DNA from 2 places in the Tumebacillus amylolyticus genome. Region 1 is predicted to be linked to the other one. Evidence: riboswitches for the same ligand, from Rfam matches in the RefSeq annotation. Region 1 holds a riboswitch; the other holds the start of a gene.
What was found. A riboswitch is a leader RNA that binds a small molecule or an ion and turns the genes downstream of it on or off. The one in region 1 is predicted to bind cyclic di-GMP.
Positions count from the first base shown of each region.

Region 2: another riboswitch for cyclic di-GMP. It lies ahead of JJB07_RS02380 (copper amine oxidase N-terminal domain-containing protein); the one in region 1 lies ahead of JJB07_RS19625 (DUF192 domain-containing protein).

Region 1 is NZ_JAEQNB010000007.1:78,469-82,638, forward strand. Features, by position in the region: gene JJB07_RS19620 (Rqc2 family fibronectin-binding protein) at 1-1,650, opposite strand, end outside; cyclic di-GMP riboswitch class I at 1,873-1,973, shown strand; gene JJB07_RS19625 (DUF192 domain-containing protein) at 2,197-2,583, shown strand; gene JJB07_RS19630 (aldo/keto reductase) at 2,631-4,088, shown strand.
Region 2 is NZ_JAEQNB010000001.1:503,773-507,942, forward strand. Features, by position in the region: gene JJB07_RS02370 (MBOAT family O-acyltransferase) at 1-33, shown strand, start outside; gene JJB07_RS02375 (copper amine oxidase N-terminal domain-containing protein) at 247-1,836, shown strand; cyclic di-GMP riboswitch class I at 1,905-1,996, shown strand; gene JJB07_RS02380 (copper amine oxidase N-terminal domain-containing protein) at 2,059-3,225, shown strand; gene JJB07_RS02385 (aspartyl-phosphate phosphatase Spo0E family protein) at 3,317-3,472, opposite strand; gene csaB (polysaccharide pyruvyl transferase CsaB) at 3,571-4,170, opposite strand, start outside.

The DNA of each region.
Region 1 (4,170 bases):
GCCGTTGGGCTTCCAGATGTGTTTGACCAGCGTGTAGTCAACCGGAACTTGGCTGGATTCGCGTCCCTTGGAGAAGTAGGCGGCGAGTTGGGCCGCTTCAAGCAGTGTGGTTTCGGAGAACTCGCGCGCGCGAATGACGACGTGAGAGCCCGGAATGTCCTTGGTGTGCAGCCATGTGTCGCTGTTGGAGGCGTGCTTCATCGTCAGGAATTCATTTTGCTTGTTGTTCTTGCCGACGAGGAGCTCGATGCCTTCCGAGGAGAGGTAGCGCTCCGGTTTGATCGGAGTGTTTTTCTCCTTGGGGGCTTTTTTGCCTTTGGGCAGAGGCTTGCGCTTGATCTTGAGGTAGCCTTCCGCCGCGAGTTCTTCGCGAATTTCTTCGATATCGGTCCACGAAGCGGTCGTCAGTTGTTGAAGCAAGTTCTCCAAGTAGTTGATCTCCGCAATGGTTTCTTGAATTTGCTCTTGGAGGATCGGGATCGACTTTTTGACTTTGTTGTATTTCTTGAAGCAACTTTGGGCGTTTTCGTTGGCGCTGTACGCCGGGTCGAGCGGGATCGTGATGTCCGCCATATTCTCGTCATAGAAGTTCTGGACGGTTACTTCTGTCATGCCGCGCTCGATCTGGTGTTGGTAGGCGGTGATCAACTCGCCGTAGATGCGATGAATCTCCGAAGAGTCCGCTTCTCGAATCTGCTGTTCAAATTTCCCGAGTTTCCCGACGTTGCGTTCCAATTCGTTGGTGAGCATTCGTTCGAGGTCCTGGGACTTTTGTCGCAGCGTGTCTCGCCAAGACTTCTCGGCGTAGAATTGGTGGATCGCTTCGGAGATGGAAGCGAATGTTTTTTTCTCCCCGTCGAGATGCGTCAGGTCAAAACAGGAGAACGCCACGGGGCGCTCGTCTTGGTAGACGATCGTCGGCTGGTAGCGGTGATGGCGGGCGTCCTCGATCAAACCGGCGAAGGCTTGCCATTCGAAGTCCGCATTACCTACTTCTTGCACACGGGCCGCGATCTCCCGAGAGAGCAGGGGAGAGAGGCCGGTGAAGGAGTTCAACAGAAATTTGTCGTAGGCAAGCTCCGCCGCCGCGCTGCGCAGAGCTTGGAATTCGCCGAAGGAGAGCTCGAACGGGCTCTTTTTCTCCTGTTCCGGCGGTGCCACATAGGTGCGGCCCGGCAGAACTTCGCGGTGGCGGGACGTGCCGTAGTTGACGTGAACCAGCGAGTCGAGGATGCGATTCTCTTGCGGGTCGAGCAAGATCACGTTGGAGTGCCGGCCCATGATCTCGACCACCAGCACGCGCTCCGTCAAGTCGCCCAATTCATCGCGGTTCTCGACGGCGATATGCAAGATGCGTTCGTTGCCAAGCTGCTCCACGCGGGTAATTCGCCCGCCCTCGCAGTGTTTGCGCAGAAGCATGCAGAACATCGGCGGTTCGGCAGGGTTCACGCCCTTGTAGTCGTGGGTCAGTTGCGCGCGCGGGTAGGACGGATGTGCCGTCAACAGCAGTTTGTAGTTGTTGCCAAAGCCTCGAATCTGGAACAGCAGGTCGCGTTCCAACGGTTGGTAGATTTTATCAACCCGCCCTCCGAGGAGCAGGGTGTGCAATTCGTGCGTCACAGCACGGAGTACAAGGCCGTCGTATGCCATTGGGTAGTCACCTCTTCGAAATGGAAAAAAAGGCACTGACTCCCGAGGGGGAGAGTGCCATTGTTCCTATCTATCCAGCACATTTGTGCCTAAAAGTTAGCAGAAAACTAATACAAAAGTCTGCCCCAGAAAAGGCATTCCGACCTATTCCGCCCAAATTCGACAACGGTGTATAGTGAAGACAAGGAATTAAATTGAAATTCCGGTAAAGCAAGATTGAACAATCAAAAAAGGCAAACCCGCTCGAAAGACGGGGACGCAAAGCCATGGGTCTTCCTCAAGCACGAGAATCGTGTGCCGGAGATGATCGCCAGGTTGCTGATTGAGGGACACATCTGCCCACAACCCGAAACAGGGTGGTAGAACCTCTGCGCAGCGGCGACTGTGTAGAGGTTTTTTCGTACCGAAAAAAAGCACGACCCCCACACCACTACTAGTAATTATTGTGAACATTGTCATTATACCCTTCAAGGTACTGGAAATCAAGGTTGCACCAAGGCGGAACCTTTGCAAGTAGAAAATGAGAAAACGAGAGGAGGAATTCAGATGATGGAAGTGTGGAACCAAAGCTTGGGTGTTCGGTTGGCATGGGAAGTGGAGACGGCGGAGTCGTTCTGGTCGCGGTTGCGCGGATGGATGGGGCGTCGAAATGTCCCGGTGGGAGCGGCGTTGGTGTTTCGATCTTGCAACGGGATTCATACGTTTTTTATGAAAGAAGAGATCGACGTGGCGTTCCTCGATGACGAGCATCGCATCGTGCACATGTTGCATCGGGTTCGTCCGAATACGATCGCTCCTTTTGTTCGCGGGGCGATGCATGTCATCGAGTTCCCGGCGGGGACGTTGTCGGCCAGCGGCACGCAGTTGCGAGATCGGTTGGTGGTGGAGACAGAGCCGCATTTGTACGCGTTTATGATCGGAAGGGGCGCCTGAAGGAGGGCGCTCCTTTTTTTGGTATACTGGTGGGGAGGTGATAACGGATGTTTCTACAATATAATGCGCTCGGTCAGACCGGCTTGCAGGTCAGTCAGGCCGGGTTTGGTTGCTATCGGGTGGATGTGTCGGTTTCGGAGCATCGGGAGGCCATGCGCAAGGCGTTGCTTGGCGGTGTGAACGTACTGGATACCAGTTCCAACTACTCGGACGGCGGATCGGAAGAGTTGGTGGGCAAGGTATTGGCCGAGATGACATCGGCGGGAGAGATCGACCGTGAGCAGGTGGTGGTCGTGTCCAAGGCGGGCTATCTGCAAGGGCATAATTACCGCTTGAGTCAGCAGAGAAAGCGGGAAGGCATGCCGTTTCTCGATTTGGTGCTGTATGGGGAAGGCTTGGAGCATTGCATCCATCCGGAGTTCTTGGAAGATCAGTTGACGGCGAGTTTGGAGCGGCTGCAGATGCAGGCGTTGGATGTGTATTTGTTACATAACCCGGAGTATTACTTAGGCTTTGCGAAACAGAACGGGATGCAGTTGGACGAGGCTCGCGAGGAGTATTACCGCCGGATCGAACTTGCGTTTCGGCATTTGGAAGGAGAAGTGGAGCGCGGGAGAATTCGTTGGTACGGGATTTCTTCGAATACGTTCCCGGCCCCGGCGGAGGAGTATCTCTTTACCTCGTTGGAGCGAGTTTGGGAGATTGCCGAGTCGATCTCTGACACTCATCACTTCCGCGTGATTCAATTGCCGATGAATTTGTTGGAGCGCGGCGGTGTCATACAGGCGAACCAATCGAATGGGCAGAGCGTTCTGAAGTTTGCGCGGGACAAAGGCTTAGGGGTGCTGATCAACCGCCCGTTGAATGCATTTGTCGCGAACTCGCTCGTGCGTTTGGCAGATCTGCCAATGCCGGATGTCGATGCAGCGGCTTCGGTGACAGAGTTGATTGAAAAAGTCGTGGCGGCAGAGGCGCTTTTTCGTCAGGATATCTTGCCGTTGGTCGAGGCGGATGACGAGGTGCGGGCAAGCCTTGCCGACAAGTTGACGGCAGGGGCGCTTTTGCAAGAACACGGGCGCAAGTTTGCTTCCTTGGATCATTGGCAAGAGGTGGTGCAACAGTTTTTCGTGCCGACGGTTCAAAGTGGTGTGCAGAAGTTGCTTGAGACTCCGAATTTGCCCCCCGAGGTCGGCGCGTGGTTGGAGGGCTATGTGAACGCCGTGAACGAGACGTTTTTGGCGGTGACGGAGATGTACAAGCAGCGGGCGGCCGAAGTTTCGCAGGAATTGAAGCGGCGTGTGGCGCAAGCAGACGCCCAATGGGGCGAGGCTGGAACTCTCAGCGGCATGGCGTTGCGGGCGTTGCGTTCGACAGACGGCGTGTCCTCGGTGCTCGTCGGCATGCGGCGTGAGGCGTACGTGGAGGATGTGTTGGCGGAGTTGCAGGTGCAAATCGACGTAAAGGATCGGTTTGCAAGTTGGGAGGGATTGGGACAGAAGTTCTGAGGCGCCACATGTAAATTCTGCTCACAACGTGACTTGTCAGGCTTGGTCTACGCCATAGAGTACAGGCATAGACATGTCTACA
Region 2 (4,170 bases), on a different contig from region 1:
TTCGTTTTCTTAAAACGCATGTGGGGGGTCTGATCCATGTTCAAGGCGTTTGCCAAAGGGGTCTTGCTCGCGTTGCTCCTCGTCGCCGTCTATCTGATCGCGGAAGGACCGAGCGAGCGCTTCATCTACACCGACTTTTAGCAAAAGAGCACCTGACCGCACGCGGTTCAGGTGCTTTTTTTTCCAGTTGCAAAGTAGGAAACTCTCACAGTAGGATGGTAGCATGAGAGAGGAGTGTGTTTGAACATGACTTTGTGGAAGCGATGGACGCAAACCCTGTTGCTGGGCGTCTGTGTGGCGGGCGGTCTGGGAGTTGCTCAGGCGGCTTCCGCTGCGACGCCGGAGCGACCGGACGTCTATGTGGACGGCGAATGGATTCGGTTCGATGTGCAGCCACAAGCGTTTCAATACCGCACCCTCGTTCCGATGCGGATGATTTTTGAAGCTTTGGGCGCCGATGTGCGCTGGGAAGAGGCCACCCAAACGGCGGTGGCGACCAAGGACGGTGTGACGTTGCGCCTGCCGATCGGGAGCACCCGTGTCACCAAAAACGGGGTGGCGATGCCGATTGACGTGCCGGCGCAATTGGTGAAGGACCGGACGATGGTGCCGGTGCGATTTGTCGCCGAGTCGTTCGGCGATGAAGTGCTCTGGAACGAAGCGTTGGGCCGCGTGACGATCAACAGCGTCAACGCGCCGAAAATTCGCGTGGTTGGCGACGACGCGCTCTTGAAGGACGGGATGACGGCGAATCTTCAGTCGTTGGTGCGCCGCAACGACCTGACGACGCTCGTCGAAAACGAAATCGGCAAGACGTTCAAGAAGCCGGTCTGGGTCTACTTGGCGAACTCCGCAAAGGGCTTTGAGCAGAACATCGCGAAGTACGGCGGCGATCGCAACGCGAAGTCGATGGCGGAAACGGCGGAGGGCGTGACCTATGGGTCGCATGTGCTGATCCCGCTGAACAAACTGCCCAATGACGGGGAGCTGACCCAGACGGTCTCCCATGAACTGATGCACGTCTTGCTCAACCAGAACGGCGGGCTCTCCCTGCCGTCTTGGGTACACGAAGGCTTGGCGTGGCAGACGGGGCTCGATGCGCAGTTCAAGTCGCAACCGGCCGTCATGCGCCGCCAGATGGACGGCATGCTGCGCGATTATGTGCTCGGGGTCGTGGAGCAAGGCAAATACCAACCCCTCCTGTCGAGTCAGGACGGCACCATCGATGCCCTGACGACCGCCGGGTACAACGTGGAATTGCAAGACTATCTCGCCTATCAATATTACGTGGCGACGTACGGCAAGACGAAATTCCTCAGCTATCTGAACGCGTACGTCTCGGGCGGTACCCATGCGTTTGAATCGGCGACGGGGGTGACGGAGGCGGCGTTTGAAGCTGACTACCGGGCCTATCTGGATCGCGAAGTCAAGCGCACGTCCAACGGCATGGAGATCACGCTCAACGTTCCGGCGAATTTCCAAGGCGTGGTCCAACTCTTGCCGCAGGGCACAGGCAAGACTTCGACAGACGCCCTTGTGTTACAACCCGGTCTCCAAAAAATTCGCGTCTACAAAGACGGGCACGTCGAAGGCGTTCAGACACGACCGACAAACGACCGCTCCGATCGCGAGCAGAGTGCCGTCTATCTGTTTGTCGATGTGAACCAAGCGGTGAAGGAACAGGGCGTGTCCACCGAGAGCGGCGGGATGGGATTCTATGATTCGTACGGGGAGTATTACTACGGCTATGCGTGGTTGGAAACGGAGCAAGACGCGGTCTATCCGGACACCAATCGAGTGTTGGGGTTGGAAATCCTCGATGTCCATGCGTTTTAGCTAGGACTTTTGTCGCTTGTGACAACTTCGCAAGGTTTGTAAGATTAATAATATAGACAAACATTTTCTCCCGATAAAGGCAAACCTGATCGAAAGACAGGGACGCAAAGCCACGGGCCTACCGTGCGGACGTATGCACGACGGCAGCCGGGTTGCCGAACTTGAGATGTTTTTTCAAGAACGGTGAGCAGCACTCGTTGGGAAAACGAGGAGGAGTTTTTTATGAAAAAGTGGAAGTTTGCGGCGATGATCATGGCCGTGACGTTGATGACCGCGCCGGTCTCAGCTGCATTTGCAACCGATCCGGGTACGCCGACCCCCCCACCGACTCAACCGACCGATCCGGCAGAACCTCCGGTCGTCGTACCGGGTGACGATGGCGGCACGACAACCGACCCGACGACAGGTGACATGTGCTCCGACGACGACGAAGGAGATCAGGACGACAACGGGGGGACGACCCCGACTCCCGACCCGACACCTGTGCCCGACCCTACGCCTACTCCCGACCCGACACCTACGCCGGAACCGACTCCGCAACCGAGCTTCGGGTTTGACAAAAACGACCACGGGCACGGCAAGGGCGACGACAAACAGCATGACGAGCACGGACAAAACGACAACGCTTGGGGCCACACGGACGGCAAAGGCTCGGGCGGCGTGACGACGACCTGCCACTCCGACAACGGCAAACACAAAGGCTGGACGAACAAAATCACCAACATGGTCAAACACCTCGACGAGCTCAAAAAGCAACTCGCGTCGCTGGAGAAGCAACTCGACCTGCTCTTAGCTTGGGCGAAGCAAAACGGCTCCACCACCGACCAAGACGCGCTGCAACAAGTGCTCGAAGCGCTCAAAGCCAAGGACGACGCGGGCGAAGCAGCACCGGACGATCTCGTCGTGATGTCGGACGCGCAAGACAAACTGCAGAACCCGGACGGCGCCATCCAGTCGCTCGAAAAAGCGCTGACCCTGGATTACAACAACCAAGACATCTACACCCGCCTCTCCAAGCAACACGTCAAGAAGGGCGATACCAACGAAGTGAAAGTCTATGTCCAAGGCAAGAAACCGGCCTTCGACGTACAACCGGTCATCCTCGACAACCGCACCCTCGTTCCGCTGCGTGCCATCGGCACCGCGCTGAACGCAGACGTGAAGTGGGACGAAGCGACGCAAACGGTCACCCTCACCAACAAGAACGGCAAAGTCGTGACCTTGCAGATCGATTCAAAGCAAGCGACCGTTGACGGACAGCCGGTTACCCTCGACGTTCCGGCCAAGAAGATCAACGACCGCACGCTGGTTCCGCTGCGAGCGCTCGGCAACTTCTTCAACTTGACCGTTGACTGGGATGACAGCGCACAGATGGCGATCTTGAAGTAACTCCACAAAAAAACCTCCGCATCCGGGCAACCGGAGCGGAGGTTTTTTCGTAAGGTCATCGGGACGGACACGCAAACAAATCGGAAGGTGGCTATTGCAACGGCTTGCTATGATAGGTGACGATGTAGCGATCGAGCTGTTGGCTCAACAGGAGGACATTCGGGTGCAAGAGATCCCCTTGGTACTCCTTCACGACTTCGTTCAACTTTCGGCGGATGCGTTCGATTTCTTCCAAGTAGGTGTCCATTCGCAAAACCTCGTTTCGGAAAAGGTCTTTCTCTTATTTTAGACAGTTTGTGGAGAATTAACAATAGTTAATTCACTCGGAGTTGGTAAAATTTCAAGTTAACCCAAGTAGCGAACTGCTAATTCTCCACTTTTCTCCGCTTCTTGACGCAATTCTTCCACATGCGGGCGCATCATGACGCGGTAGTGTTCGAGGTTCTCCACACAATCTTGGATCGTGTCACGTAGACTTTCGTAGGTGACGTTGTTCACCGCATCGATTTGGCGGTCGTAGCCGACACGCTGGACGAAACGGTCGATCTTGGGATCGTAGGAGAGCGAGACGAACGGCACTCCGCAGTGCGCGGCGAGGATCAACGAATGCAAGCGCATCCCGATGATCAGGTCGGTGTTGGCAATGATATTCGCGATGTCGCGGAATGAGAACTGGCGGTTGAGCAAAACGGCGCGCTCCTTCATGTAGGAGAGCACTTTCTGCGACGCGCCTACGTCCCCCGGATATTGCATCGGGATGAACACGACTTTCCAGCCGGCGCGAATCAAATCGTCGGCGTTCTGCGCGAGAACTTTGTGGAACGGGTGCGGCGTCACCCAGTTGCGAATCGCGATGCCGGCGATCTTCTGCTTGCCGCCCAAGTAGGGGGTCTGCACACCGAATTCGCTCAACATCTTGGCACCGGCGTCCTTGGAGAACAACTC